4 regions of the Cupriavidus sp. MPR-AND1C genome follow, and region 1 is predicted to be linked to each of the others. Evidence: predicted binding sites of a transcription regulator. Region 1 holds the regulator's gene; each other region holds the start of a gene.
What was found. The regulator LexA, encoded in region 1, represses DNA repair genes until DNA is damaged. The targets are predictions, from matches to a motif close to ACTGTATNNNNATACAGT.
Positions count from the first base shown of each region.

Region 2: AC1RWI_RS17340 (ATP-dependent helicase) is a predicted target of LexA. The motif match lies at 2,272-2,289, and genes of this name have one in related genera.
Region 3: imuA (translesion DNA synthesis-associated protein ImuA) is a predicted target of LexA. The motif match lies at 5,413-5,430, and genes of this name have one in related genera.
Region 4: dinB (DNA polymerase IV) is a predicted target of LexA. The motif match lies at 3,721-3,738, and genes of this name have one in related genera.

Region 1 covers NZ_JBXASU010000021.1:79-7,539, reverse strand. The annotation lists gene AC1RWI_RS14040 (inorganic phosphate transporter) at 1-335, opposite strand, end outside; gene AC1RWI_RS14035 (DUF47 domain-containing protein) at 349-975, opposite strand; gene AC1RWI_RS14030 (replicative DNA helicase) at 1,187-2,578, opposite strand; gene rplI (50S ribosomal protein L9) at 2,843-3,295, opposite strand; gene rpsR (30S ribosomal protein S18) at 3,327-3,605, opposite strand; gene priB (primosomal replication protein N) at 3,609-3,908, opposite strand; gene rpsF (30S ribosomal protein S6) at 3,983-4,357, opposite strand; gene AC1RWI_RS14005 (asparaginase) at 4,459-5,457, opposite strand; gene lexA (transcriptional repressor LexA) at 5,685-6,341, shown strand; gene AC1RWI_RS13995 (hypothetical protein) at 6,450-6,620, shown strand; tRNA gene AC1RWI_RS13990 (tRNA-His) at 6,724-6,799, shown strand; gene AC1RWI_RS13985 (hypothetical protein) at 7,016-7,165, opposite strand.
Region 2 covers NZ_JBXASU010000029.1:40,852-48,312, forward strand. The annotation lists gene cmdF (tyrosine 2,3-aminomutase) at 1-57, shown strand, start outside; gene AC1RWI_RS17340 (ATP-dependent helicase) at 67-2,136, opposite strand; gene AC1RWI_RS17345 (TlpA disulfide reductase family protein) at 2,390-2,944, opposite strand; gene AC1RWI_RS17350 (thioredoxin fold domain-containing protein) at 3,068-3,571, opposite strand; gene AC1RWI_RS17355 (hypothetical protein) at 3,686-4,294, shown strand; gene AC1RWI_RS17360 (LysE family transporter) at 4,354-5,007, shown strand; partial or broken gene AC1RWI_RS17365 (YifB family Mg chelatase-like AAA ATPase) at 5,299-6,702, opposite strand.
Region 3 covers NZ_JBXASU010000045.1:10,312-17,772, reverse strand. The annotation lists gene AC1RWI_RS22590 (efflux RND transporter periplasmic adaptor subunit) at 1-82, shown strand, start outside; gene AC1RWI_RS22585 (2-oxo acid dehydrogenase subunit E2) at 408-590, opposite strand; gene AC1RWI_RS22580 (cation-translocating P-type ATPase) at 760-3,456, opposite strand; gene AC1RWI_RS22575 (hypothetical protein) at 3,453-3,950, opposite strand; gene AC1RWI_RS22570 (hypothetical protein) at 4,784-5,137, shown strand; gene imuA (translesion DNA synthesis-associated protein ImuA) at 5,479-6,375, shown strand; gene AC1RWI_RS22560 (Y-family DNA polymerase) at 6,308-7,461, shown strand, end outside.
Region 4 covers NZ_JBXASU010000018.1:32,889-40,349, reverse strand. The annotation lists gene mnmC (bifunctional tRNA (5-methylaminomethyl-2-thiouridine)(34)-methyltransferase MnmC2/FAD-dependent 5-carboxymethylaminomethyl-2-thiouridine(34) oxidoreductase MnmC1) at 1-1,223, opposite strand, end outside; gene AC1RWI_RS12765 (23S rRNA (adenine(2030)-N(6))-methyltransferase RlmJ) at 1,469-2,326, shown strand; gene AC1RWI_RS12760 (DUF1488 family protein) at 2,438-2,689, opposite strand; gene AC1RWI_RS12755 (hypothetical protein) at 3,023-3,514, shown strand; gene dinB (DNA polymerase IV) at 3,755-4,918, shown strand; gene AC1RWI_RS12745 (sensor domain-containing diguanylate cyclase) at 5,026-6,735, shown strand; gene AC1RWI_RS12740 (hypothetical protein) at 6,996-7,461, shown strand, end outside.

The DNA of each region.
Region 1 (7,461 bases):
GCGTGCGAGGACGACGAGGGTATGCCGTAGTACCAGGTGATCAGGTTCCAGGCAATGGCACCCATCAGGGCACCGAAGATCACGTAGTGATCGACGATATTGACATCGATCGTGCCAGTCCCGACGGTTGCCGCCACCTTCAGGTGGAAGATGAAAATCGCCACCACATTGCACATGGCCGCCATGGCCACCGCGTGGTGCGGCTTGAGCACGCCCGTCGACACCACCGTGGCAATCGAGTTGGCGGCATCGTGAAAGCCGTTCATGAAATCGAACAGCAGGGCGAGAGCCACCAGCAGGCCAATGACCCACAGGCTCATTTGTATTGTTTGCATGCCGATTTGTGCCTCAGGCGTTTTCCAGGACGATGCCTTCGAGAATGTTGGCGACGTCCTCGCACTTGTCGGTAATGGTTTCGAGCTGCTCGTAGATCGCCTTCAGCTTGATCAGGCGCTTGACGTCCGTTTCGTCGCGGAACAGCTTGGACATGGCGGCGCGCATCACGCGATCAGCCTCGGACTCGAGCTGGTCGATCTGCTGCGCCGTCTTCAGGATGGCGCCGGCATTGCTCATGTCCTCGAGCAGGCCTACCGCGATCTTGACCTGGTCGCAACACTGCACGCAGATGGAGGCCAGCTTGCGTGCCTCATCGGTCAGGCTGGTCACGTCGTACAGCGAAATGGTCTCCGCCACGTCTTCCATCAGGTCGAGGATGTCGTCCATCGTGGTGATGAGCTTGTGGATCTCATCGCGGTCCAGCGGCGTGATGAAGGTCTTGTGCAGCAGGTCGATCGTGTCATGCGTGATGCGATCGGCTTTCTTTTCCGTGGCCTGCACGCGGCGGGCGTGGGCCTCGGCATTGGGCAGGTCGTTGACCAGCACTTCCAGCTCGCGGGCGGCTGTCACCGCGCAATCAGCATGCTGGTTGAAGTATTCGAAGAACTTGCCCTCAGTGGGCATGAATCGGCCGAACATGGAATGTTCCTTGTCGAAGCGCGGGGGCGCCGCGGGTAGTTACTGAATCAGGCGGATACGCATTAAACGACAGCCGCCCGAGGGCGGCTGTCATCAAAACGCAATATTTTACAGGTTTGTGCCGCGATGCCGGGGGACTTTGACACGCGGCAGGCACGATCGACTGTGGCCACCGAGCCACGATGCCCGGCAAGCCGCGCCACGACTGGCTTCAGTTGTCGTTGTCGAAGAAGGCGGGGCCGCCGCTGAAGTTGTCGAACTTGGTGAACTGCCCCAGGAACGTCAGCCGCACGGTGCCAATTGGGCCATTACGCTGCTTGCCGATGATAATCTCGGACGTACCCTTGTCCTGCGAATCGGGGTTGTAGACCTCGTCGCGGTAAATAAACAGGATCACGTCGGCATCCTGCTCGATAGCGCCGGATTCACGCAGGTCGGACATCACCGGGCGCTTGTTCGGGCGCTGTTCCAGGCTTCGATTCAGCTGCGACAGTGCGATCACCGGGCAGTTGAGTTCCTTGGCCAGGCCCTTGAGCGAGCGCGAGATTTCCGAGATTTCGGTGGCGCGGTTTTCCCCGCCGCCCGAGCCCGACATCAGCTGCAGGTAATCGATGACGATCAGTCCGAGCTGGCCGCATTGTCGTGCCAGCCGCCGCGAACGGGCGCGCAGCTCCATCGAGCTCAGTGCCGGTGTTTCGTCGATGAACAATTGCGCATCGTTCATGCGCTGGATGGCATGCGTGAGCCGCGGCCAGTCTTCGTCAAGCAGGCGGCCGGTACGCAAGCGGTGCTGATCAAGCCGGCCGACCGAGCCCAGCATACGCATGGCCAGCTGCGTACCCGCCATTTCCATCGAGAACACGGCCACCGGCAGGCCCTGCTCCACCGCCACGTGCTCGCCGATATTCAGCGAGAAAGCGGTCTTACCCATGGAGGGGCGCCCCGCCACGATGATCAGGTCGCCCGCTTGCATGCCACTGGTCATGCGGTCCAGGTCGATAAAACCGGTAGGCACGCCAGTGACGTCGGTGCTCGAGTCCCGGTGGTACAGCTCGTCGATGCGCTCGACCACCTGGGTCAGCAGCGGCTGGATTTCCTGGAACCCCTTCTGCCCGCGCGAGCCCTCCTCGGCGATGGCGAACACCTTGGATTCCGCCTCGTCGAGCAACTCCCGCACCTCGCGCCCTTTGGGGGCGAAGGCCGCGGTAGCGATATCGTCGGCCACGGTCACCAGCTTGCGCAGCACCGAGCGCTCGCGCACGATCTCCGCATAGCGGCGGATATTGGCCGCGCTGGGCGTGTTCTGCGCCAGGGAATTCAAATAGGCCAGGCCGCCCACCTCTTCCGCCTTGCCAGCGCCTTGCAGCGACTCGTAGACGGTGATGACGTCGGCGGGCTTGGTCGCGGCGATCAACCGGGAGATGCTCTGGAAGATCATCCGGTGATCGAAGCGATAGAAATCGGCTTCGTTCAGGAAGTCGGCGATACGGTCCCAGGCGGCATTGTCCAGCAGCAGGCCACCCAGCACCGATTGCTCGGCCTCGATGGAATGCGGCGGTACCTTGAGATTGTCTAGTTGGGGGTCTGCGACAGGCGCGTTCATAGGGGGGGATTATAACGGTCGGCGCCAGCGCGCCGGCGGAGAATTCGCAGCCAGCCGTTGGGGCATCCTGCCGTGTGACGGCGGGACAACCGGCCCCGCCTTGTAGCGATCGGGCAATCGGGCAATCGGGCAAGCAAGGGGTGCGGCCAAACAAAAAGGCAGGAGCATCGCGCTCCTGCCTTTTTGTTTGGTCAAGCAAGTGGCGCTGGCATCCGGCTCCCACCTGCCCGAAGGACAAGCAGGAACCGGCAGCAACACCGAAGCTTAGACGTGTTCGCCCAGGACGGAAACCGTCACGTCGACCAGCACGTCGGTGTGCAGCGAGACGCTGACCGGGTGGTCGCCAACAACCTTCAGCGGACCATTCGGCAGGCGCACTTGCGCCTTCTCGACCTTGAAGCCTTGGCCAGCCAGGGCTTCAGCGATGTCGGCGTTGGTCACCGAACCGAACAGGCGGCCGTCCACACCCGACTTCTGGGTGATTTGCACGGTCAGGCCGTTCAGCTTTTCGCCTTCGGCTTGCGAAGCTGCCAGCTTTTCAGCGGCTGCCTTTTCCAGTTCGGCGCGCTTGACTTCGAACTCGCTGATAGCGGTCTGGGTAGCGCGGCGGGCCTTCTTGTTCGGGATCAGGAAGTTACGGGCGTAGCCGTCCTTCACGCGAACGATGTCACCCAGGTTGCCCAGGTTGATGACTTTTTCAAGCAGAATAATTTGCATCGTGTTTTCTCCTTAACGGACCTAGGGCCGATCAGTTCTTGTGCAGGTCGGTGTAGGGCATCAGCGCGAGGAAACGCGCGCGCTTGATGGCCGTGTCGAGCTGACGCTGATAGTGCGCCTTGGTGCCGGTCAGGCGGGCCGGCGTGATCTTGCCGTTGTCGCCGATGAAATCCTTCAGGGTGTCCAGATCCTTGTAGTCGATCTGTTCCACGCCAGCCACGGTGAAGCGGCAGAAGCGCTTGCGCTTGAACAGCGGGTTTTGCTGTTGGAAGCGCTTCTTGTTCTTGTTGTCACGTTTGACGAATGCCATGATTCAATCCTTTTCGAATGCTTTACATCCAGTGATGTGAAAGACGAGAGCCTTGCTGTTGCGGTGCCTGCGGGCCAGGAATCCTTCGCAGTCGAGCATCGCGCCGAGCGGGGTACGCTCAAGCCGCTGGCCGATCTGACCGATTCCCATGGCGGCGATGGCGAACTCCACCTGCCTGGGCGTTTGCGCCTCGACCGTCTCGCCCGCGTACTGCAAGATGCAGTTGACCACGGGGACCCCGGCCGGGGTGTAACGCAAGGCATCGCGTTCCGCGAGCGTTGCGCAGAGCCTTAACTGGTTCAACGCACTCTCCCGCACCGATGCCCGCACTTGCCGCTGCGGCGATCAACGCCGGCGGCAACCACAACAGTCCGCACTTAGGCGGCCTGGACTTCGCTGGTCTGTTGCGCGGCCTTGCGAGCTTCTTCGCGCTGCACTTCCTTCATCATCGGGGACGGTGCGGTTTCAGCCTTCTTGGTCTGAACGATGAGGTGGCGCAGCACTGCATCGTTGAACTTGAACGCGTGTTCGAGTTCAGCCAGGGTTTCCTTGCCGCATTCGATGTTCAGGCAAACGTAGTGAGCCTTGGCCAGCTTCTGGATCATGTAGGCCATCTGACGGCGACCCCAGTCTTCCACGCGGTGGATCTGGCCTTCCTGGGACGTGACCAGCGTCTTGTAACGCTCGATCATGGCCGGGACTTGTTCGCTCTGGTCCGGATGGACGATAAATACGATTTCGTAATGACGCATTGACGCTCCTTTTGGATAAGCTGCCCGAGCGCCATGTCCGGTGCAGCAAGGTTGAATAGCCTTAAAGTATAGCGTGCTTTTGCTATCGGGAGCAAGACGCCTCAGTTTTCGGTGAATAGTGCCTGCAGCGCCGCCGGGTCCTTTGCCAGCCCTGGCTCAGCAGCCAGAGCCAGCGCCAGGAGCACGCGCGCCTTATAAGGATTGAGGTCGCCGGCCGAAACAAAAACGCCCGCCGCAGGCCGGGGAGGCGCAGGAATCGCCACATGCCCCGCTCCTGTGCGCGAACTGCGCACCACTGCCACGCCCGCGCCAGCAGCATCAGTCAGCGCCTCCACCAGCGACTGGTGGACCGACCCGTTGCCAGCCGCCGCCACGACCAAGCCCGACACGCCCGCCTGCGCCAAGGCATCCACCACGATCCGGCCCGGCTCCGCATAGCTAGCCACGATCTCGACCTGCGGCCATGCGCCAGGAACCGGCCAGGCCTTGGCCGGCAAGCGGCTGGGGGTGCGCACAAAGCGCACGAGGTTGTCCTGAACAAAACCAATCGGCCCGGATACCGGAGACACAAACGCATTCACCGCCGATGTGTGCGCCTTCATCACATCGCGCCCTGCGTGGATCTCCTGATTGATCACCAGCAGCACGCCCTTCGCCGTCGCGCCAGCATCCGCCGCCACGCGCACCGCATCCAGCAGGTTCAACGGGCCATCCGCCGACAACGAGGTCGACGGCCGCATCGCAGCCGTCAGCACAACTGGCACCGTACCCACGCAAGCCAGGTGCAGCAGCATGGCCGTTTCTTCCAGGGTATCGGTGCCGTGCGTAATGACAATGCCCGACACATCGGGCTGCGCGGACCAGAACGCCACGCGCTCCACCAGCCTTGACCAGAGCGCGAACGACATGTCCTTGCTATCTACCTGTGCGAGCTGCTCAGCTTCGATCCGCGCCACCGCGCCCAGCGCCGGCACCGCGTCAAGCAGCGCCGTCACCGGCACCGTCGCCGCCTGGTATTTCGCACTGCTAGCTGGATTGGAAGAAGAACCGGCAATGGTGCCGCCAGTAGCGAGCACGACGACACGAGGCAGGAGAGACATGGCGGGAAAGTGGCCGGGAGCCAGAAAAGTTGAACAGCAAGCAGCGCAAGACGCTTCGGGTGCCGCGGATTGTAACCCTCCGCACGCCCGTCACGGCACGCGCCAAGACCCGTGGGACGCACCTGTCAATGCGCAAACTCCCAAAAATTCCGCTTGCACTTCACTCGATACTGTATAAAATCACAGCATACTGTTTAAACATACAGTGCTCACAAACACCGGCGACCATGGCGACCCTGACACCGCGACAGCAGCAGATTTTCGACTTGATCCGCAGCAGCCTCCAGCACACGGGCTTCCCGCCCACGCGCGCCGAGATCGCCGCCAAGTTCGGCTTCTCCTCACCCAATGCAGCCGAGGAACACCTACGTGCCCTGGCCCGCAAAGGCGTGATCGAGCTCACCCCCGGCGCCTCCCGCGGCATCCGCCTCAAGGTCTCCCGCAGCGACTCGGAGCTGCCCGACCAGTTCTCCCTGCCTATGGCCGGCGTCATGCAGCTAACCCTGCCACTGGTCGGGCGCGTCGCAGCCGGCAGCCCGATACTCGCCGCCGAACACATCGACCGTCAATACCAGGTCGACGCCTCGGTGTTCGACGTGCAGCCCGATTACCTCCTCCGGGTGCGTGGTCTCAGCATGCGCGACGCCGGCATCCTCGATGGCGACCTGCTCGCCGTCAAGCGCGCCAGCGAAGCCGCCAACGGCAAGATCGTTGTAGCGCGCCTGGGCGACGACGTCACCGTCAAACGCCTCAACCGCCGCGGCGACATCATCGAGCTGATAGCCGAGAACCCCGACTTCCCCAGCATCATCGTGCAAGCCGGCCGCGAAGAGTTCTCACTAGAAGGCATCGCTGTCGGCCTCATCCGACCCAGCGCGTTCTGACGAGTGCGGCTGAGGCGGGCGAACCCCGAACAAGCCGACACCCGATTGTGCCAACGCACCCGCATAGCGGGTACCGCTAACTGTTGTTGCAAGTCACCAGGTGTAGCCATGCTGCCAGCCAACCGCCTCTCCGCCCGCCGCCCCGTCAAGCCCGTGCCCTTCCGCCAATCCAAAGGCGTGCGCATCTACCAGGGCGCACAACGACGCACCATGGTTGGCAGCATGGCCGCTATCTGCCGAATGCTCGAGTTGGAGGAATCGTCCAAGCTGGCTGGTTAATGGAAGGCACCAAAAAAATTTGTGCCGAGTACTAGCCATCCGTCTCTTGGCATTGTATGATCTTGTTCTTCGTCGTTCGGCACCAAGCAAAACGACATCGACGGTGGCTGTAGCTCAGTTGGTAGAGTCCAGGATTGTGATTCCTGTCGTCGTGGGTTCGAGTCCCATCAGCCACCCCAGAATTCTCTTTACAAAACAGCGCCTTAGCTAAGGCGCTGTTTTTGTTTGCGCGTCCCAAAGCGATGTTCTATTCCCGCCATATCCCGCCATATTCCCACGGTGGGAATACTCGGCACCCTCATCCCCACCCCCGCCCCCTAACAGCCAGCTCGATCACCACGCAAGGCATCGAGACTCGCCACATCGAGAAGATTGCGTGGACCGCCAATTCCCTGTCATTCGGGCATGATGCCCTTGAAGTCGCGTGCCGGCACGAAGGCCTTAGCATCCAGCCAGCCGTAGCGCACGTCACCCGCACTCAGTTGCCCATCTGCCATAGCCGCACCGGCGACGCGCAGCAGGCGCTCGCGCGCCTCGCCGGACACCGATAGCAGCCACGCCGTTCAGGCTCTCCCCGATCAGCTCTTCTGCGCCGGCGCGGACGGCAAGCAGCAGCACGCTACCAAGGGCAAGAAAGTCGCGACGATCCATGGTTGCCTCCTGGCCACGAGTTGGCGGGTGTAGATGTCGGCAGCTTAGCGGATCTGGAACCAACCGCCTTCCCGGGCCATCGCGCTAAACTCGACGGTGGACGCCATCACGATGAATCGTCGCATGGGCGAAAGTGAACAACCAACTAATCGGCAAGAGGGAAGCCGAAGACATCCAGCATTTCGATCGT
Region 2 (7,461 bases), on a different contig from region 1:
CTGCGCGCCGGCGCGCTGGTGGGGGTGGTGCGCGCGGCTGGCGCGGCGGTCAACTGACACGCGGGCTCATTTCCACATATCGCGCATGCGCCCGGCCAGGTCCAGCCTGGGCAGCGGCGCCTTGGCCGGCGCGTCCGCCACCGGCGGGGGCGGCGGCCAGGACCGGCTGTGGAACAGCGGCATCACGCGGTTGGGCAGAAAGCGCGTGCGCGAGGCGTAGACGTGGCGATCGCCATAGGCGGTCTGCTGGTGCACATAGAACCGCTGTGGCACCACGATGTCGAGGTGGTCGCGGGCGCGGGTCATGGCGACGTATAGCAGCCGGCGCTCTTCCTCGATTTCCTCGGTGGTGCCGGTGGCCAGGTCCGAAGGCATGCAGCCGTCGACGGCATTGAGCACATAGACGGCCTTCCATTCCTGGCCCTTGGCCGAGTGGATGGTGGACAGGATCAGGTAGTCCTCATCGCGCAGCGGCACGCCGGATTCGTCGCTCGATGCGTCCGGCGGGTCCAGCGTGAGTTCCGTCAGGAAGCGCTCGCGCGACGCGTAGGTGGCGGCGATACGCTCCAGCTGCTGCAGGTCGGCGGCGCGCGCGGGCGCGTCGTCGTGCAGGCGCTCGAGGTGCGGCTGGTACCACGCCACCACCTGCTCGAAGGCGGATGGCCACGGCGCGGCCGGGGCCATCAGGCTGCGTGCCAGCGCCAGCAGGTCGGGCCAGGCCTCGGCGGCGGCTGGCGGCGCCTCAAAGGACTCCAGGGCAAACAGCGGCTCGGTGGCGATTTCCACCGCATCGAGCACGCGAGCGGCAGTCTTGGGTCCCACGCCCGGCAATAGCTGCAGGCTGCGGAAGCCTGCCATGCGGTCGCGCGGATTTTCCAGCCAGCGCACCACCGCCAGCACATCCTTCACGTGCGTGGATTCCAGGAACTTCAAGCCGCCGAACTTCACGAACGGGATATTGCGCCGGACCAGCTCGATCTCCAGTTGCGCGCTGTGGTCGGCGGCGCGGAACAGCACCGCCTGCGACAGCAGCGCCAGTCCGGCCTCGCGCCGCGAGAGGATCTGCTCGACCACATAGCGGGCCTGGTCCGCCTCGTCGTTGACCACCACGATCTCCGGCTTCTCGGCCGAGCCGCGCTCCGACCACAGGTCCTTGGTATAGCGCTCGGCCGCCAGCCCGATCACCGCGTTGGCGGCGGCCAGGATGGGTTGGGTGGAGCGGTAGTTGCGCGACAGCGTGACCATGTCCGCGGCCGGCGTGAACTGGGTGGGGAAATCGAGGATATTGCGCACCGTGGCGCCACGGAAGGCGTAGATCGACTGGGCATCGTCGCCCACCACCGTCAGGCCGCGCCCGTCGGGCTTGAGCGCGAGCAGGATGGCAGCCTGCAGCGCATTGGTGTCCTGGTATTCGTCCACCAGCACGTGGTCGAAGCGCGCGCCCATGTCCTGCGCCAGCGCGGGCTCGGCCAGTGCCTGCGCCCAGTAGAGCAGCAGGTCGTCGTAGTCGAGCACCTGCTGCTTTTGCTTGGCTTGCACATAGCCGGCAAATAGTCCGCGCAGCGCATCCGTCCACATGGCATAGCGCGGGAACCAGTGCTTGAGCACGTCTTCGAGCGGCGCCTGCGTGTTGACCACGCGCGAGTAGATCGACAGGCAGGTTTCCTTGCGCGGGAACCGCGAAGCCTGGGCCGACAGGCCCAGGTCGTGCCGCACCACGTTCATCAGGTCGGCGGCGTCGCCGCGATCGCAGATGGTGAAGCTGGGCGACAGGCCAAGCGTTTCCGCGTACTCGCGCAGCAGGCGCGCGCCGATGGCGTGGAAGGTGCCGGACCATGTGAGAGCCGCGCGTCCCGCCCCGCAGGCTTGCATGCCCAGCGCCTGGTCGACGATGCGCTCGACCCGCCGCCCCATCTCCGACGCCGCGCGGCGCGAGAACGTCAGCAGCAGGATGCGGCGCGGGTCTGCGCCGCCCAGCACCAGATGGGCAACGCGGTGCGCCAGCGTGTTGGTCTTGCCCGAGCCGGCACCGGCGATGATCAGCAGCGGCGCGGCGGGCTCGTGCGTCACGGCCGCGCGTTGCTCCGGGTTCAGGGTGGACAGGTAGGCCGGCGTATCGGGGGCGGCGGCATCCACGGTATCGGGTTGCTTGACGGCGGGTGCATCGCAAAGCACGGCGCTGGGATCGGGATCGAGTAACACGGAGCGGGGGCCTTAGGGGATGCCGCGCGCAAGTGCGCTGGCCAGCATGGGCGGAGAAAGCTGCTGGCAACTGTATATCCATACAGCCGGGCTGCGCAAGCCGGGCGTTGCGCGACGGCGCCCGGCAATAAAAAAAGGTGCCATGGAAGGCACCTTTCCGGACGGAGGCGGCGGGCCAGGCAGTGGCTCAGGCCGCCTTGGCGAGCGCGCCGTCGAGCAGCTTGTGCAGTGCGTCCCACTCGGGCTCGCCCACATAGCGCTTGAGGATGCGGCCGTCCTTGTCGATCACGAAGGTGGTCGGGGTCAGCTGCACTTCGCCGAATGCCTTGGCGGCCGCGCCGTCGGAATCCATCGCCACCTTGAACGGCAGCTTGCGCGTTTGCGCATAATTCATCACGTACATGGGCGGGTCGTAGCTCATTGCCACGGCGACGAACTCCAGGCCCTTGCCCTTGAACTTGTCATAGGTGCGGACCATGTCCGGCATTTCCTTGACGCAGGTGACGCAGCTGGTGGCCCAGAAGTTGACCAGGTAGACCTTGCCCTTGAGATCGGCGGTGCTGACTTTTTCTCCCGACAGCAGCGTGAACGTGGCGGGCGGCGCCGCATTGGCGGGGGCGATGGCGCGATAGCCGAACCAGCCCAGCACGGCAACCAGCAGCACGGCGGCGATCACAGGCCACAGCTTGCGCGAGGCGGTGCTTGCCGGGGTGGGTGCGGTGGGGGAAGCGGAGGTCGTCATGATGCTCGCCGACAGGTCAGACAAGCCACTATTCTACTGCCGCTGCCGGGACGCTGCCGGCTGCATTCACCGAGCCGCCGCGGATGCGACGATTGGCCGCAGCTGCGTGCGCCTTCGTGCGCCTCAATGCGTCTTGCTTGCCAAGGCAGAGCGGGCCTGGTCCAGCGCCTGCTCAAGGTAGGCGCCATAGAAATCGGGCTGCATGCCGCGCAGCGGCGTGGCCAGGGAGCGGCCGCGCGCGTCGAGGAAGAGCACCGTGGGCGCTACCGCCACATTGCGGCTGCGGGCCCATTCCCGTGCGGTGGTCATGCTGCCATCGGCGTTGCGCAGCGGCGTGTCGGCGGTCATGTCCAGCTCGCGCGCCTCGATTTCGCCCGCCGCGGCTTGCGGGCCGAGATAGTTGCGGCGCACCGTTTCACAGTACACGCAGCCGGGCAATGTCACCAGCACCACCAGGGGCTCGCCCCGGCTGGCCGCAGCGGCGGCCTGGATGGCGAGATCGTTGACGGGGGGCAGGTGGGGCGTGGCGGCCAGGGCGCTCGTGCTTGCCGCGACCAGCAAAGCGCCGAGCATCGCCGCGCCGGTACGGCGTGCGGTGCCAAAGACACTCCGGGGGGATGGCCGCATTGGCTGGATCGATGGCTGGATCGATGGCTGGGTGTGCATTGGCGGGCAATGTAGATGAGCGCTGGCACGCGGGTTCTACGATAATAGCGGCTTATTTCCGCATTCGCCGCCCTGATGCCCCACGCCTGGTTTCCACGGTTCTTCCGCTTGCCGCAGTCCCTGCTTGCCAACGCCATCGTCCTGGGCGCGCTCGGCGCCGGGCTGATCGCCTGTTCGCCCCGCTATGACTGGCGCACCATCCAGTCCAACGAAGGCGCCTACGCGGCGCTCTATCCCGGCAAGCCTTCCGGTGCCGCGCGCGAGGTGGCGATTGCCGGGCGCAAGCTGCCCATGACGATGGACGCGGCCCGGGTCGACGAGACCTTGTTCGCCGTGGGCGTGGTGACCTTGCCCGCCGATGACGCCAAGTTGCGCAAGGCGGCGCTGGATTCCATGCAAAAGGGCTTGCTCGACAACCTCGGGCCGCATCCCGCCGAAGCGGTCAGGACCCGCAAGGTAACCGTGATGTCGGCCGCATCGCCGGCCGTGGCGCTCGAGGGCGTGGAGGTGCAGGTGGCAGCGGTATCGCCGCAGGACCAGTCGCCACGCAGGCTGACGGCGCGGCTGGTAGCGTCGGGCGTGCACGTCTACCAAGCGGTCGTGCTGGAGGCGGGAGAGGCCGCGCGCGACCAGCGCCAGGCGGAACAGATAGACCAGTTCCTGACGGGTTTCCATCCGTTCTGACCTGGGCGCCCCAGGCTTCCAGGCAGATTCAAGACAGTTGATTTTCAAGGAGTAACGCAATGCGTTGGGATGTTTGGCTGGCCTATTTCGCGGCCTGTTGGGTGATTGCTGTGTCGCCGGGTTCCGGCGCGGTGCTGTCGATGAGCCATGGCCTGTCTTACGGCCTGCGCAAGACCACCACCACGATCTTTGGCTTGCAGACCGGGCTGGTCATCATCCTGCTGGTGGCTGGCGGCGGCCTGGGCGCGTTGCTGGTGGCCTCCGAGCATGCCTTTGCCGTGGTCAAGACGATTGGCGCGCTCTACCTGATCTATATCGGCGTGCAGCAATGGCGCGCGCGGGTGGACGGCGGCGCTCTGGACGATGCCGCGCGGGGCACGGAAGCGCCGCGCGTGGCCGCGCTGAGTCCGCGCCGGCGTTTTGCCACGGGCTTGCTGACCAATGTGACCAACCCCAAGGGCATCATCTTCATGGTGGCGGTGTTGCCGCAGTTCATCGATCCGGCCCATGCGTTGGGACCCCAGCTTGCCATCCTGGCCGCGACGATGTGCGGCGTGGACCTGGTGGTGATGCACGGCTACGCGCTGCTGGCCTCGCGCATGCGCGGCTTGTTCCGCAATGCGCGCGCGGTGCGCTGGCAGAACCGGATCTTCGGCAGCGTGCTGGTGGCCGTGGGCGCGGCGTTGTTCTTCGTCAGGCGCCATCCGGCTTGAGGACCCGGGGCCGGCGTCGCGCCGGCCCGATCCATCCATATGTCTATCTATCGCTGGCTTCCCACGAGTGCGTTTGCTTCAATAAGGTAAGACGAAGACGACCCAAGCGGAGGCAAGCAATGCGAAGCTCTTCCCCCCAGCAGGCTTCATTGCAAGCGCGGCCCGCCCACACGGTGCCGCCGGCCGAAGATCCGCTGCCGCCGGGCGTGCCGCCCGACCTCCCTCCGATCGAGGAGCCCCCGCCGCCGTCGGAGCCCCCTGTGGCCGTGCCGCCGCGCCGGGCCTGAATGGCTACGGTGTCCGCAACGCGCGCCGGTACTGGATAGCCTCGCCCACATGGCTCGGCTGCAATGGCTCGGCGCCTGCCAGGTCGGCAATGGTGCGGGCGATCTTCAATACGCGGAAATAGGCGCGCGCCGACCAGGCTAGTTTGGCCATGGTGCCGCGCAGCAATGCCTGCGCCTCGGGCGCGAGCGGGCAGTGCTCGTCGATCTCGCGACCGGACAGGGCGGCATTGGGCTTGCCTTGCCGGGCCTGCTGCACGGCCCGGGCGGCCAGCACGCGCTGGCGCACGTCTGCACTGGGCTCTCCGGGCGGGCCGTCGAGCATTTCCTGATGATCCTGCGCCGGCACTTCCACTTGCAGGTCGATCCGGTCGAGCAAAGGTCCCGACAGCCTGGACTGGTAGCGCAGCACCTGGTCAGGCGTGCATCGGCAAGGACGGGACGGGTGCCCCTGATAGCCGCAAGGACAGGGGTTCATCGCGGCGATGAACTGGAAGCGCGCCGGGAAGTCGGCTTGCCGCATGGCGCGCGAGATGGTGACGCGGCCGGATTCCAGCGGTTCGCGCAGCACTTCCAGCACCTTGCGGTCAAATTCAGGCAACTCATCCAGGAACAACACCCCTTGGTGGGCCAGCGAGATCTCGCCCGGCCGGGGATTGCTGCCGCCGCCCACCAGCGCCGCCGCCGACGCGGTGTGGTGCGGCGAGCGGTAGGGCCGCTCACGCCAGCGGGCGGGATGGAAGCCGGCGGCGGTCAGGCTCTGCACCGCGGCGGATTCCAGCGCTTCGTCCAGCGTCATGGGCGGCAGCAGGCCGGCGAAGCGCTGGGCCAGCATGGACTTGCCGGTGCCGGGCGGACCGACGAGCAGTGCCGAATGCTGGCCCGCCGCCGCGATCTCCATGGCGCGGCGCGCTTGCGCCTGGCCCCGCACGTCACGCATGTCCGGGCCGGCCGGGTCGCCTCCGGCGATCTCCACCAGCGGCTGCGCGCGTGCCAGGCGGTCCGCGGGCAGGGGGCCAAGGTGAGCACAGACTTCCAGCAGGGAGCGCGCCGCATATACCGTGACGCCGTCGATCAGGGCCGCCTCGGGCGCGTTTTCCGCCGCCACCACGAAGCTGCGCGCCGGGCCTTCGCCAGCGGCTTGCCGTGCCGCGTTGTCGCGCCCCAGGCCCATGGCCATGGCCAGTGCCCCGCGCACGGGGCGCAATTCGCCGGACAGCGACAGCTCGCCGGCGAACTCGCTGGCATCCAGGCTATCCAGCGGGACTTGCCCGCTTGCGGCCAGGATGCCAAGCGCGATCGGCAGGTCGAAGCGGCCGGACTCCTTGGGCAGGTCGGCCGGCGCCAGATTCACCGTAGTCGATAAGGTAGTGTTTAGGCGTGTGTGGTGTAGATGATCCTTACTATCCTTAGGGTTTCCAGCGTCGCTTCACCTGCGATATCGTGAATAAAAGTCCACAAACCTTAGTAATCGAGACCAGTGCGAAGGCACATGGTCGCTGTTACAAATCGCATATAGAAGTGCCGACTGAGATACTTTGCCGCGCGCCCTTGAACTGTTGGCTCTGGGAATCTCTGTCCAGACTCGCGCAACTCTCAAAAGTCCACCCTCGACCAAACGCCGATACCCGGCTGATCTTGAAAGTGTCTTATGTGGCGCTGCGCGATAAAGCTTGCGCAGAACTCCTGAAGCTTCAGGCGAGCGCCGTGGGTCGACACGAAGCCCTCCATTTCTTTGCCGAACTGGAGCGTGCCATCGGGCAAGTTGCAACGTGGTCTGATGCGCGAAAAGCGAGGGCTTCAATGCTCTTGAGGAAGGCGCTCCTCGAGGGCCAGGCGCCGAATCAGTTTCGTGAAGATCTGAGTCACTGTGCCGTCACTTTTCGGACCTCATTAACCGGGAAGCCCCGACCGAGGCCTCCGTTGAGTGACTTTCTTTCCGCATCGGCGTCGCCAAATTCCGATGGATTGCCGTTAGATGCCATACCCCATGCAAACATCGGCGACCTTCGGGCGAAAATTCGTGTTCGCTTGGATGCCGATGTGAACTTGCTGCTCCAGTGTGCTTCAACAGAATTGGAAATATGGGGTACCGTCCGGGATAGCCTACGGAAATTGGCGCTAGAGCCGGTCGATTCCAATACAAAGGATCTCGCGTATCGATATTTAA
Region 3 (7,461 bases), on a different contig from region 1:
GCCGCAAGGCACTCGGATCATTCGTTATCCTTCGAGCAGCCTGGCAGATGGCCAGCGGGTAGCGCAGCGCAAACGATCGTAAGGGCGGGCAAGATGATTGGCGTCTTGATGTCATGTTTACCACAGAGCGGCTCGGGAGCGGCCGCAATCAAGCGGCAATAGATCAAATGCAGTGGATTCCAACGGGCTGCATCTGGCGACTATGCAAGGGGTTGTATCTGTCAGCGAGACGCTTCGTTGTCTAAGATCGTCAGCATGATGTGAACCACGCAGCCGGCATTGATACGCACGCAACTTGAAATCACATCACGATCGCTTTTCCGCTTCCCGCAGGGACCGAAGTTCAGTGCGTCTTGGCCACCATTGCCCTGTCCGCGCCAACGGTCCAACGGTTCGACGGTTCCCGTTCACTCGTATCTTCTATGCCGCGCGCACTGTCGAAGCGCTCGACCAAATCCCACTAACGCCACCCGGGGCGGGTAGATGACGCCGAACACCGCCTCCGCGCCCTGGTCGCCGAGGTTGGTCAGGGTGATTGTAGGCATTGCCATCTCGGAGCTTGTCAACGACCAGGCCCGGCAGCGCTTCACCAGGTCGCGCAATCCTCGTTCCTAGCGGTGAGGCGGGCGTACCAGCGCGGCGCTCAGCGGGCATGGACTGGCCTCGTCCGCGCCGGACTCAGCGATCCCAGTGCGAATCGGCTGGCGCGAATCCGCCATAGCGACTCGCAAGGGTTCATATCGTCTTGTTGGCTTTGATCTACCGCAACCGCGATGCGCAAGGGTGCCGAAGCGCACGCGCATCGGCACGAAAACGCGTTGCCCGCCGCCGCCAAGCTTTCTCGATTTCCACCGCAATGCCAGCCACTGACGACGCCCCGAGGCAGATCCCCAAGTCCTGCGGGCCCAAGGGTTCGGTCTTGAAGATCATATTCAATATCGGCACATAGATTGCGGCGATCTGTAGTCCAAAGGTAAGCAGCACCGCCGCGAGCAACGGCAGATTCGAGCGCAAGCCAAGGCGCCATAGCGGGGTTTGTTCAGAGCGAATAGCCAGTACGTGCGCCATCTGCGACAGCGTGAGCACGGTGAATACCATGGTTTGCCAGTGCCGCTGCCCGCCTGCCAGCGCCCAGGCCTGCACCCCCAGGCAAAGGCCCGCAATCAGCAAACCGATACTGACGATGTGCTGCCACATACCGTGCGCGAACAAGCTCTCCGTCGGTGGCCTGGGCGGACGTCGCATGATGCCGGATTCGGCCGGCTCCGCCGCCAGTGCAAGGCCCGGCAGGCCGTCGGTGACAAGGTTAATCCACAATATGTGAATGGGCAGCAGCGGGATGGGTAGCAGGAACAGCGGCGCCAGGGCGATCGTCCATATCTCGCCCGAGTTGCCCGTCATGGCGTAGCGCACGAATTTGCGAATGTTGTCGTAAATACGGCGGCCCTCCCGCACGGCCGCGACGATGGTTGCAAAATTGTCATCAAGCAATACCAGGCTGGACGATTCCCGGGCAACGTCGGTTCCGTTCTTGCCCATGGCCACCCCGATTTCCGCGCGCTTGAGCGCTGGCGCGTCGTTCACGCCGTCGCCGGTCATGGCGACGAACTCCCCACGCGCTTGGAGCGCCTCGACGATGCGGATCTTTTGCGCCGGGTCGACGCGCGCAAACACGCGCGCCCGCGCGACTCGCTCGCGCAAAGCGGTATCGTCGAGCGAGGCGAGATCCACCCCCGTCACGACCTCAGCATCTCGTTCCGGCACGATGCCCAGCCGGTACGCGATGGCCCGCGCTGTGGCGGGGTGGTCACCGGTGATCATTACCGGGGTAATGCCCGCACCGATGCAGTCGCGCACGGCATCTGCAGCCTCCAGTCTCGGCGGGTCGATGAGCGCCAGCAGGCCGAGGAACTGAAGGCGGCATTCGACTTCGGCCAGCGCATTGGCATCAGGGAGGCGCGGATGGTTCCTGCGTGCCAGCGCCAGCACGCGCAGGCCTTGCCCGGCGAGCGTGTTTGCCTGCTCAAGCACATTGGCGCTATCCAGCGGCGCGGGACCGTCCGGCGTCCATCGCGCTTCGCAGCACGGCAGCACCGACTCTGGCGCGCCCTTCGTATAGGCCACGTAGTCGTGTGCGCCTGAGTGGACCGTGGTCATTCTCTTGCGCCCGGAGTCAAACGGCTGCTCTTGGACGCGAGGAAGGGCCTCGTCCATCGCGGCCTTGTCGATACCGCCGGACAGGCCTGCCCGTACCAGTGCCGTTTCGGTCGGATCTCCTTGCCAGTCCCCGGGGGTATCGCCACCGGACTGGCGGGCGTCGTTACACAGAACGGCGGCAAGCAGCGCCTCCCGATGGACGGCGCCCGGCAGCGAATCGCCCGGGACCCATTGGCGCCCGTTGGCCAGCAATAACTCTACTTGCATGCGATTCTGTGTCAGCGTACCGGTCTTGTCGGAACAGATCGTCGTGACGGAGCCTAGGGTCTCCACCGACGGAAGCCGCCTTACCAGCGCGTGCACCGCCGCCATCCTGCGCGCACCAAGCGCAAGCAGCACGGTGACCACGGCGGGTAGGGCTTCCGGGATCGCGGCCACGGCCAGGCTGATCGCCGTGAGCGCCATCGGCAGCAGGCCTTCGCCGCGCAGCACGCCCAGTCCAAAAATCACAAGGCAAATTCCCAACACCGCGATCGACAGTCGCCTGCCGAAGCCTGCCAGGCGGCGCTGCAATGGGGTGCTGCGCTCTGCCGTGTCGAGCAGTCGTGCGACTTTGCCCAACTCGGTGGCCATGCCCGTGGCCATCACGATCCCTGTTCCGCGCCCATGCGTGGCGACCGTTCCCTTGAACGCCATGTTGAGGCGGTCGGCGAGGAACGCGCTGCTGTTGGCCGACATGGCTACGCTTTGCTTGGCGACCGCGACTGACTCTCCCGTTAGCGCTGATTCGTCCACCTGGAGTTGGGCGACTTCGATCAGCCGCAAGTCGGCGGGGATATGGTTTCCGGCTTCGAGCTGGACGATGTCACCCGGCACCAGGACGCTTGCCGGCACCGTCTCCAAATGGCCGCCGCGCAGCACCGTGGCCTGGGCTGCCGCGAGTTGGCGAAGCGCGGCGATGGCGCGATCAGCGCGCCAGGCCTGCGCGATGCCGATGGCGGCGTTGAGCAGCAAGATCATCAGGATGGCGAGCGTGTCGCTCAAGTCGCCGATGACGCCGGAGGCGATCGCGGCCGCCAGCAGCACGATGACCATGAAGTCCTTGCACTGCGCGGCGACCAGCGAAAGCAGTCCGCGCCCAGACGTCTCTTGGAGCGCGTTCGGGCCGTGACGCCCTGCGCGCAGCCGCGCCTCGTCTTCGGACAGGCCTTGAGCGGGATCAACCCCTTGCTCGCGGGCGAGTTCCCTCGCGTCGCGCAAGTGCCAGCCGGAGACGGAGGGCGTGGATGCCGGCTTCACCGACCGCGCCGCGGACACCGCGACTCGCAATAGACCCAGCCGTCTTCCAACTCATTGATGCGCAAGCGGAACAGGTAATTGATTGCGTTACGCCCGACCGTGAATTTGCGAGACTGGCTATCGCCGCGAAACTGGGCACGCACCGTATATGTGGCTGGCGGCAGCTGCATATAGAGCAAGGGCCCGGCGATGACAACGCGCAGACGCCGCTCGCCACGGGTATCCTCGATTGTCACCACGACGTCGGACAGGGCCGCGCCGCCCTTCGCATCGTAGAATCCGAGCCGTACGTTGAAGCGGCCCGCGATGGACCGCATGGCTTTTACCTCGTCCTCCCCGATGCCGCCTGAGACATAAGAGATCCCGTTGATCTGCTGTACCTGGGGGAGAAGGATGTCGGCATCTGGCTGCGCGCCGTGGACGGGCAACGCCGTAATGACGAGCCCGACCAACGCCGCCGCCGCGACGAAGCCAAGGATATGCTTGCCAGCCATGATGGAATCGGTTCGTGGTTATTCGCTAGCACCGACAGGGCGCCGGCATCTCCGCTCCAGTATTATCCGTGGCACGGCGCGCGGCTTGATCCAGCGCAATGCCGCGCGAAACGGGCCCGGCCTCATCGTGGCGTTCATCAAGCAATTGCTGGCGCGGAGCCCGATTGCGTTGTGCATGTTCCGCTGCAGCTACCGCCCCGGCGAGGCTGGCAACACGATCCGCCATCGATCTCACCTGGCGGATCACCTGCACCAATTCGCTGTGTTCGGCTTTGAGTTTCGTGGCTTCTGCCAGGCTCAGCAGCGAGCGCTGCTTGACATTAGCGGTACACGCCCGGGGGCCGGGGCCAGCGGTAAATACGCCCGAAGCGCAAGCGGGCGAGCGCGTCATCCGGCTGAGGCTTGCCGCGACCATGGGCGGCGGCAGGCCAGCATGCACTCGATAGCGCGGGCCGACGGCTCGGCGCTGAGCACGCATTGGGGGAGCCTCGAATGGAGGGGACTTCCGTTCGATGACCTCAGGTACCACCCTGGCTGTTGCGCGTCAACATCACATCCAGTACCTGGAGACGAACCGTTCTTTCGCGTCGGACGTTGATTTGGCTCAAAGGGACTAGGCCCACTGTGCGCATACTGTTTTATGCGCCTGTCGGAGACGGCGCCGATTGCGAGTAGCCTTTTGAATCGGGGGGCCGCCGGCAGCAAGGGCAGGAAGCTAAACGCAGGCGAATTGCGCAACAGAAGCGGCCCTCGATCTCTCTCAAGACTGTCTTTGCGGTGCTACTCGCAAAGTGCCGAAATGCCGTGTCAAATTCACAAACATGAGGTCCGATATGATGAAAAACAAGTCGATTCGCTTTCTGCAAGCCAGCAGCGGCTTGGCCGCCAGCCTGATATGTGCGGCTTCCTTTGCGCAGGCGCCGGGTGCCCCTCCCGATCGCAGCAACGCGACGGTGCCTGCCGGCCGGACGCAGATCGAGGCCCCAAAGGATCCACTTGTCCAGCGCCGCGAGGCCAACAAGGAGGCTTCGGACGAATACAAGGCCACGAAGAAGGCAGCCAAGCGCGATTATGACAGGGACAAGAAGGCGGCCAGGAGTCACGAGAAGAAGCACCAAAAGGCCAACGACGCGGCCGCGAAGGCACAGATGCCGGGGGAGCCAAAGAAGGGTGAGCAGGCTAACTGACGCCAGCGGCGCGCCGGAGTCATTCGATCCCCAGTACCCGGCGTGCCAGTTTTGCTAACTTGACATAGCGGAATGCAACGATTCGCGCCACGCATCGAGTCCATAAAGAATGGTGGTGTCCAAAACCGAGTCAACAGCGCTCAACTGACCATAAGGAAATTGAGATCCGAGCGTGGACGACGTTTACGTCTACGTCTACGTCTATGGCATACGGGCGGCCCGAGACGGGTTGTCATCGACGTCTACACCGCTTCACCCTTGCGCGCATCCGTGGTACTGTATAAACATACAGTATCCGGAAACTTCCTGTCAGTCCCCTAGGGCTGAGCCGCACGCATCACATGACAGCCGAACTCTTCCCCATATCGCCCGACGCATCGGGCGATTCGCCTTTGGCGCAGCCGCCCGTGGCCGACCGGCAGGGGGCGCTGGACGCACTGGAGCAACGCTATCCCGGCCTGTGGCGGGCGGGGCAGCTTGGCCATCTGGGCCGGGCGGGCAGCGTGCCGGCCTTGCCGACCGGCCATGACGCGCTCTCGGCCGAGTTGCCGGGCGGTGGCTGGCCGGTGGGCGCGCTCACAGAGCTGCTGCTGGCCGACCCCGGCGTGGGCGAGTTGCGGCTGCTGCGCCCGGCCTTGCTGGCGCTGGCCGCGGCGCAGCGCCGGGTGGCGCTGATCGGGCCGCCGCACCTGCCCAATGCAACGTGCCTGGCCGAATGGGGTTTGCCGGCGCGCCTGTTGTACTGGGTGCGCCCGCCCGCTGGCGCGAGCCGGGCCGCGGCGCAGGCGGATGTGCTGTGGGCGGCGGAGCAGGTGCTGCGCAGCCAGGCCTTTGGCGGGGTGATGGTGTGGCTGCCCACGGCGCGTCCCGAGGCGCTGCGGCGCTTGCAGGTGCTGGCGCAGGCGGGAGACGCCGTGGTGTGGGCGTGCCGGCCGGCCAGCGTGCTGCGCGAGTCGTCGCCGGCGGTGCTGCGGCTGCTGTTGTCGCCGGCGCCGGGCAATGCCGTGTCGGTCGTGTTCCACAAGCGGCGCGGCCCGGTGCGCGATACGCCGCTGGTGCTGCCGCTGGGCGAGATGATGGCGGTGCCGGCCATGGCCACGCCGCAGGCCCCGTCGATGCCGGTCCCCCTGAATGCCCCGGTTTCCCAAGCCGTTGCGGGAGAGCAAGCCCATGTCGTACTGGATCGCGGTGCATCTGCCGCGCCTGTCGCTGGACGCGCTGCAGCCGAACTGGCCTGAGCCCGACGCGCATCGCGCCTGCGCCGGCCTGCTGCACCACAGCGTGCCGGTGGCGGTGATGGAGCGCGAGCGGGTGGTGCTGGCCAACGGCCCGGCGGTGGCGCTGGGGGTGCAGGCGGGGATGCGGCGAGGCGGCGTGCAGGCGTTGTCGGCGCAGGTGGTGCAACTGCAGCGCGAGCCGGCGGCCGAGGCGCAGGTGATGACGGCGCTGGCGCTGGCGTTGCTGCATTTCACGCCGCATGTCACGGTGCATCCGGATGCCGGGGTGGCTACCGTGATGATCGATGCCGGGGCCAGCCTGCGGTTGTTTGGCGGCCATCTTGCGTTGTGCCGGGCGGTGTATGCGCGGGTGCGGCGGCTGGGGGTGTTCCTGCAGCTGGGCTGCGGGCCGACGGCCTTCGGGGCGGCGTGGCTGGCGGCGCAGCCGCTGCGCAGGGATCGCCGGGGCGGGCTGGTGCGTCCGGCGCGGCGCGCGGTGGGGCTGCCGCGCATGGCGCGGCTGCTGGACCGGCTGCCGGTGGGCATGTTGCAAGGGCTGGCGGACGATGGCTGGCTCGATGGCATCGGCTGCCGGACCGTGGGCGAGGTGCGGGGCCTGCCACGTGCCGGCCTGCGGCGCCGGCTGGGGCCGGACCTGCTGGCGCGGCTGGACCAGGCCTATGGCGAGGTGCCGGTGCGTTTTACGTGGTTCAGCGCGCCCGCCACCTTCTCGCAGCGCATGGAGCTGCCAGGCCGGACCGAATCCGTGCAGGGCGTGATGGCGGGCGCGCAGCGTTTGCTGCTGGCGCTGGCCGGCTGGCTGGCCGTGCAGCAGGCGGGCGTGACGCATCTTGTGCTGCGGCTGGAGCATGAGCGCTACCGGCTGGGCGCCGAGACGCAGGCCACGCCGGTGACGATCAGCCTGGCGCAGCCCAGCCGCGATCCGGTGCATTTGTCCAGGCTGTTGCAGGAGCGGCTGGACAAGGTGCAGTTCCGCGTGCCGGCGGTGAGCCTGCTGCTGGTGGTGGAGTCGGTCCAGGCCTGCGTGCCGCAGAGCGATGCGCTGTTTCCCGAGCCGGGCGGCACGCCGGCGGAACTGGGCCGCGT
Region 4 (7,461 bases), on a different contig from region 1:
GCGCGGCAGATCTCGGGCGGCGGCGCCCAGCCGCCCTGCCCGAACCACAGCCCGCCATGGGGCACCGGCGCGCCATGCCGGCTGGCTGCCTCCTCGGCGCTCATCCACCGCGCGAACGCCTGCGGAAAACCCAGGGCGGCAAGCGCCGCCTGCTGGATATCCGCGTCCTCCACGCCCGCACCGGTCTGCAGCACGCCGCAGCCCTGCCAGCCGGGCGCATGCCCCGCCGCCGCCAGCCCCGCCCAAGTCCGCAGGGCCTGCAGGTTGCCGGCGCGCGACAGGCGCGACAGGATGCTGTCATCCGAGGACAAGTGCGGATGCATGGCGGCGGCACGGTGGGCCGAGGTCAGCTGCGCCGGGCCGTCATGGGCATCGAACAAGGTCACGCGCCAGCCACGCGCGGCCAGCCGCTCCGTGACCGCGCAGCCGGCCAGGCCCGCGCCGATAACGATCGCGTGCCGCTCGGGCCACGCGGCGGCGGATGGCGGCGGCTGGCGCCGCGTGCCGCGCATGGCAGGAAAGCGCGCCACGGTCATCGGTGGCTCTGAGCCATATCCCGGTGCGGAGCTGAGCGCGAAGCCGGCGGCTTGCAAACCCCGCTGGAAGGCAATGTCCGCCACGTGGGTGGCGAGCGTGGCTTCCGGGCGGGCCAGCCGGGCCAGCCGCTTCATCAATGGCGGCTGCCACATTTCGGGGTTGCGCGCGGGCGAAAAACCGTCCAGGTAAAACGCATCCGCGCCCAGCACCAGCCGCGGCAGCACGGCGTCGATATCGCCAAATGCCAGCGTCAGCACGACCGCCCCGCCCTCGAATTCCAGCCGGTGCAGGCCAGGCAGCGCCAGCGGCCATGCGGCCCTGAGCTGGGCGGCCAGCGGCGCCAGCGCCGCCGGCGCGCCAATGCAGGCATGCATCGCGGCAAGCCCCTCGCTCGTCAACGGATGCTTCTCGATCGACACAAAGTGGAGCCGCCGGCAACGCTTGGGATCGTCTCGCCATGCCTGCCAGGTTGCCAGGAAGTTCAGCCCCAACCCGAAGCCGGCCTCCACAATCACGAACTGGTCGCGCCCGCCCCAGGCCTGCGGTAAGCCGTTGCCGGCAAGGAAGATATGACGGGCCCGCTCCAGGCTATCTTCGTTGCCGTGATAGGCCTCGTCGTAGCGCGGCGAGTAGGGCAAGCCTGAAGCGGAAAAAGCGGGCTCGGCGAGATCTAGGCTGCGGGACATGGACAAGGCGACAAAGCGGCTGAGGTCGGGAGAATGGGAAATGCGCAGGAGCGTCAGACGCGAAGCGCATTGGAAGTGCATTGGAAGCGGAGGCTGGCGAAGAAGCCGGCAATCGCCCGCCAGGCGCGCCCTGCGGCATGCCGCAGGGCCGCCCCAAAGCCCGGCGATGGTAGCATAGCGCCCTGTGCCGCCGGCCCCTCCAGGCCGGCACCCGCACGCCCCGCACGACCTTTTCCCGCCTCGCCATGCTCAGCTACCGTCACGCCTTCCACGCCGGCAACCACGCCGATGTTCTCAAACACGCCATCGTGGTCCAGTTGCTGGAGCAGTTGAGCCAGAAAGACAAGCCCTTCTGGTACATCGACACGCACGCTGGCGCCGGGCTGTACGCGCTCGATCACGCCTACGCGCAGAAAAAAGGCGAGTTCGAGACCGGCATTGCCCGGCTGTGGCAGGCCGCCGCCGCCAAGCGGCCCATGCCGACGCTGGTCGAGGACTACCTGGAGCAGGTTCGCACGCTGAACCCGGACGGCAACCTGAAGCACTACCCCGGCTCGCCGTGGCTCGCCTGGCAGATGCTGCGCGACGCGGACCGCCTGCGCCTGTTCGAGATGCACAGCACCGAAATCCAGGTGCTGCGCGACAACTTCCGTGGCGCCGGCCGCCGCGTCATGCTGTACGACGGCGACGGCTTTACTGGCATCAACGCCATCCTGCCCCCGCCGCCGCGCCGCGCACTGGTGCTGATCGACCCTTCATACGAGGACAAGCAGGACTACGGCCGCGTAGTGCGCAGCCTGCAGGATTGCCTGCAGCGCTTTGCCACCGGCATGTACGCGATCTGGTATCCCGAAGTGCAGCGCCGCGAATCCGTGCAGTTGCCGGTGCAGCTGAAAAAACTGCCGCTCAAGAGCTGGCTGCACGTCACCCTGCGCGTCAAGCACCCCGTCGCCGGCGGGCTGGGCCTGCACGGCAGCGGCATGTTCATCGTCAACCCGCCGTGGCGCCTGAAGGAAACCCTGGAGGCAGCCATGCCCGCCCTGGTGACGATGCTGCGCCAGGACGACGGCGCCGGCTTCACGCTGGAAGCGCAGGAAAGCTGATCCTCGCGCCGGCCGGGCCGCTGGCGAGAAAGAAGCTATTTGGCCATGCGCCGGCCATCCTCCAGCATGCCGCTGGTGTCGCGGCAGTGCTGGCCGCTTTTAGCGCCGCTGTCAGGAGATGGTGTACCTGTTCTGCCGGCTGCGGGAATAGAGCCCGCGGGCGAGTTCCAGGATGTGGTCGCGGTGGCGGTCGAATGCCTCCAGCACGGCAGGCTCGTCCGGGCGCAGTTCGGGGCTGAGGTTGGAGAGTACCGCGCGGTCGACCTCGAAGGAGATCTCACGCGAACTGTCGTAGCCCCAAAAGCATACGCAATGCCTGGATGGGTCGTAACTCCGGCTGGGATTGGGAAAATTAAGTGCCATTTCTGTATCCTAGTCCGATTCGGCCCCCTCTGTACGGCATAGAAGGCGGGACTGCCGGATTTGCGCCGAATTGGGCAACCATCCCACCAGCAAGTCTGGAGAAGACCGCTTCTCATCGCCATTTCGCTTACCGGTAACCTGGTGTCGAGCCGCACAGACATGACGCGACATAGGTGTCGGGAAAACCAGATCTAAGCATCTTCTACTTCGCCCGCGCGCGGCCAGACCGTACGATTCCCATCACAACCGCGGTGGCACGATCGCCGCGGTCCGGGACAGGACGGCAACCATAAAGCTGTCCGCCGGACATCAACACAAGGGTCAAGGGGTCTTATGAAAAGCTTGCGCGGAGCCAGCAACGGTTGGGCGCCGGACGTCGAGGTGACGGACAGGGGCATCTGGAAAAACACGATCGCCGCAGCCAGCCACGCGCTGGAAACCGTCGCCCTCATCGAGCACGGCGTCGGCATGACATTGAAGCTGCAGCGCAAGATCCGCGCGCTGCGCGAGCGTTTGCACGCCACCCAGACCGAACTGGACCGCTATCGCGACATGCACGCCGCCGCCATGGAGGCGTTACGCCAGATTGAAGTGACACCGCCGGAAGATACCGGCCGGCTGCGCGCCGAAGGCGAAGCCCTGCAGATGCGCCACCGTGCCTACAAGCTGCTGGTCGAGCATTACGCCCGGGCGGGCATTCCCATCGACCTGGCCGTCTTCGCCAGGCAGCGCCGCCAGGTCCTCCAGCACATCCTGTTCCAGCAGCGCCGCGGCGTCGCGCCGGCGCAGATCAGCGTCGACGATATCGCCTTCCTGCTGCGCTGATCCCATCGCCAGAGGGGAAAGAGATTCCGGCGTCCATTGCGACAATCGCGGGCCGGCCGGATCCGCTTACACCGGCTGCGCTTTCAAAGGCCCGCGCAGTTCGCGGGCTTTTTTTTCGCGCCGGCGGGCATCGTCATGACGGCCACCTACGTGCATCGCTGGTAGCGCGACCGGGGCACAGCGGTATTGTCGGCAGAATTCGATATACTGTATATGCATACAGTCACCCGCCGACGCCCCATGTCATCTGCACCCCGCCGCATCGCCCACCTGGATATGGACGCGTTCTACGCGTCCGTCGAGCTGTTGCGATACCCTGAGTTGCGCGGCAAGCCCGTGGTGATCGGTGGTGGACGCAATGCGGTCCCCGAGATACTTCCCGACGGCAGCCGGCGCTTTGCCCGTCTGCGCGACTACGCCGGGCGCGGTGTGGTCACCACATCCACCTACGAAGCCCGCGCGCTGGGCGTGTTCTCCGCCATGGGCATGATGAAGGCCGCGCAACTCGCCCCGGACGCCATCCTGCTGCCCACGGATTTCGACTCGTACCGGCACTACTCCCGCCTGTTCAAGGCTGCCGTCGCCACCTTCACCAGCGACATCGAAGACCGCGGCATCGACGAGATCTACATCGACCTGAGCGAGGTGCCGGGCGAGCCCGACGATATCGGTACCCGCATCAAGCAAGCGGTGCGCGAAGCCACGGGACTGAGCTGCTCGATCTGCATCGCCCCCAACAAGCTCCTCGCCAAGATCGGCTCCGAACTCGACAAACCCGACGGGCTCACCCTGCTGGCAGCCAGCGACGTGCCACTGCGCATCTGGCCGCTGCCCGTGCGCAAGGTCAACGGGATCGGCCCGAAGGCCACCGAGAAGCTCGCGGCGCTGGGCATCGCCACGGTCGGCGACCTCGCCAGCGCGGACCTGGGCATGCTGCAGACCCATTTCGGCCGCAGCTACGCCGCCTGGCTGGCCGAGATCGCGCAAGGCCATGACGAACGCCCGGTGGTCACCAGCTCCGAGCCCAAGTCCATGAGCCGGGAAACCACCTTCGAGCGCGACCTGCACCCCAAGCAAGACCGCCAGACGCTCTCCGAAGTCTTTACCGGCCTGTGCCAGCGCCTGGCGGAAGACCTCCGCCGCAAGGGCTACGTGGGCCGCACCATCGGCGTCAAGCTGCGCTACGACGACTTTCACACCGTCACCCGCGACCTCAGCATGCCGGCCCCGACGGCGGACGCCGCACAGCTGCGGCGCGCCGCCACCGAATGCGTCAAACGCGTTGCGCTGGACCGGAAGATCCGCTTGCTGGGCGTGAGGGTCAGCGCGCTGACGCCCGCGGGAGAAGTGGCGCCGGCTGCGCTGCCGGTACAGGCAGAGTTGCCTTTCGCCGACAACGCTTAGCCGGCCCCGCTTTGAGCCGATCCGTCTGATAGTATTGGCACAGCCGTGCATAACGTTGCAGCACCTGCGCACAATCCGCACAATCAACACCCTCGGGCTAACGTCAATTGTCATTTGACCTGGATATGCGGGCCTCTACCGAAGCGCAAGCTAGACATGAACGCATCGACACCTCTAGGTGGCTAAGCCTGACAGTCGCCTTACAGCAAGCGCGGTTTGACGCGCTGACACGACTCGCGCGGCACCTCTTCAAGGTCCCGGTTGCCCTGGTTACGTTGCATGACGTGCTTGATGATGCGCATCCCGGCGACGTTCCCATCCTCATCGACGGCCTGCCCATGGGCTTTCACGCGGCGTGCCCCTTGACCACATCGAGCGGCAGCCGGCTTGGCGCCTTCTGGCTGCTCGATGCAGGGTCACGCGAACTGGACCAGGCGGAGCGCGGCCTGCTGCAGGACTTTGCCGACATGGCGGTCGCTATCGTCGAGCGCGACCTGGCCCAGGGCAAACTGAACGACGACGCCAGCAGGCTCGAGGAAAACGAAAAGCGGCTTGAGCTGGCCATCGCGGGAAGCGGCACGGGCGTCTGGGACCGGGATATCCAGTCGGGCTGCATCCACTACTCGGCCGGCTGGAAAGCCATCATCGGTTATGAAGAATCCGAGATCACCAACCGGATCGAAGATAGCTATACCCGCGTCCATCCCGACGACCTCGCCTACGTCCAGGCCACCATACAAGCCCACTTCAACCAGGAAACGGAAAGCTACGCGGTGGACCACCGGATCCGCTGCAAGGATGGCAGCTATAAATGGATATCCAGCCGCGGCAAGGTGGTCAGCCGCGGCGGCAACGGCGAGCCGCTGCGCATGATCGGCACCACCACCGATATCACGGCCATCCAGGCACTGGCCGAAGAACTGCAGCAAACCGTCGACCTGGTCACCAGCCTGACCAACGAAGTCCCCGGCCTGGTATTCCAGCATCGCCTGCTGCCAACGGGGGAATCCTTCCTGTCCTACGCCAGCGCCGGCATCGCCGATATCTACGAGCTCACGCCGCAACAGGTAGCCGCCAGCACAGGCCCCATCCATGCCGTCATCCACCCCGACGATCTGGAAGCCTACCGCGCCTCGCTTCAGGCGTCCGCCGCCAGCCTGACACCCTGGCACCTCGAGTACCGCGTCGAACTGCCCCGGCAAGGACTGCGCTGGCGGCAAGGCGACGCGCGTCCCCGGCGGCTCGACGACGGCAGCACGCTATGGCATGGATTTATCACGGACGCGACCGAGCGCAAGCGCATCGAGGGAGAACTGCAGGAATTTGCAACCATCGATTTCCTGACGCAACTACCCAATCGCCGTCACTTCGTCGCGCGGATCGAACAGGAGCTTGCCCGGATCCAGCGCACGGACAGCCGCCCTGCCGCCGTCCTGACGTTTGACCTCGACCACTTCAAAGCCATCAACGACACCTGGGGCCACGCCATGGGCGACCACGCCCTGCGGCGTTTCGCGGCGCTGCTGCGCAATGCATTGCAAAAGCACGATTTCGCCGGCCGCATCGGCGGCGAAGAATTTGCCGTGGTGCTCCCCGATGCGAGCCTTGAGACGGCGACACGATTTGCCAGGCGCGTCCAGCATCAGATCGCGGAAACCGCACTGCTTGACGGCAGCCAGATCGTCACGCTGACCGTCAGCGTCGGCATTGCCCTCATGCATGCCACCGATCTCAGCGCGGACCTATCCCTGTTGCGCAGCGACGGGGCGCTCTACCGCGCCAAGGAACGCGGCCGCAACCGTATCGAGTGTGACTGATCCACGCCAGGCCGGTGACTGGCGAAGCGATACCGCACGACGATGACACACCAGCAGAATCCCCGGCACCCCGGCCAGCCTCTCACGCCATTCATCAATGGCTGGAAAACGCCTCCTGATGCATAAACCACGCATTAAGTTACCCAGTAAATTACCCACCGAATTACCCGCTAAATTATCCACTAAGTTACCCATTAGTCATTGAATTATCAGTACCAACAGAAAATTTACCTTCAGGTAATGCACAGGTTTAATGGGCCATGGATATTCAAGACACGCGTGAACAGCGCCTAGCCCAGATCATGGCCGAACAGTTCGGCGGCTCTATAGCGCGCCTATCAGACCGGCTGGACCGCGACCCCTCATACTTCTCCCGCATATTCTCGAACACAGGTAAAGCCGGAAAAAAGCGCATCGGCGAACATCTCGCTCGCGACATCGAAGCCAAGCTCGGCCTGCCGCGCCTGTGGCTGGACGGCGAGGCACAAGACGCCGCCGCACCCCCGAAAGAAGAAACCCTGCCGCCCGAGATAGCCGCCCGATTCGCCCGCCTGATCAATGGCTTGCGCAACGAAGACATCGACAGGATGCTCGCTGCCATCGAATTGATCACCCAGGTCGAAACCGTGCAATCGGTGCGTAAATACAAGAAAAACACCAGAACTGCCCGCGTCCTGAAGACCGGCGGGAGAAGCACGGCATTCAAGCTAGCCAGCAACGCCGTTC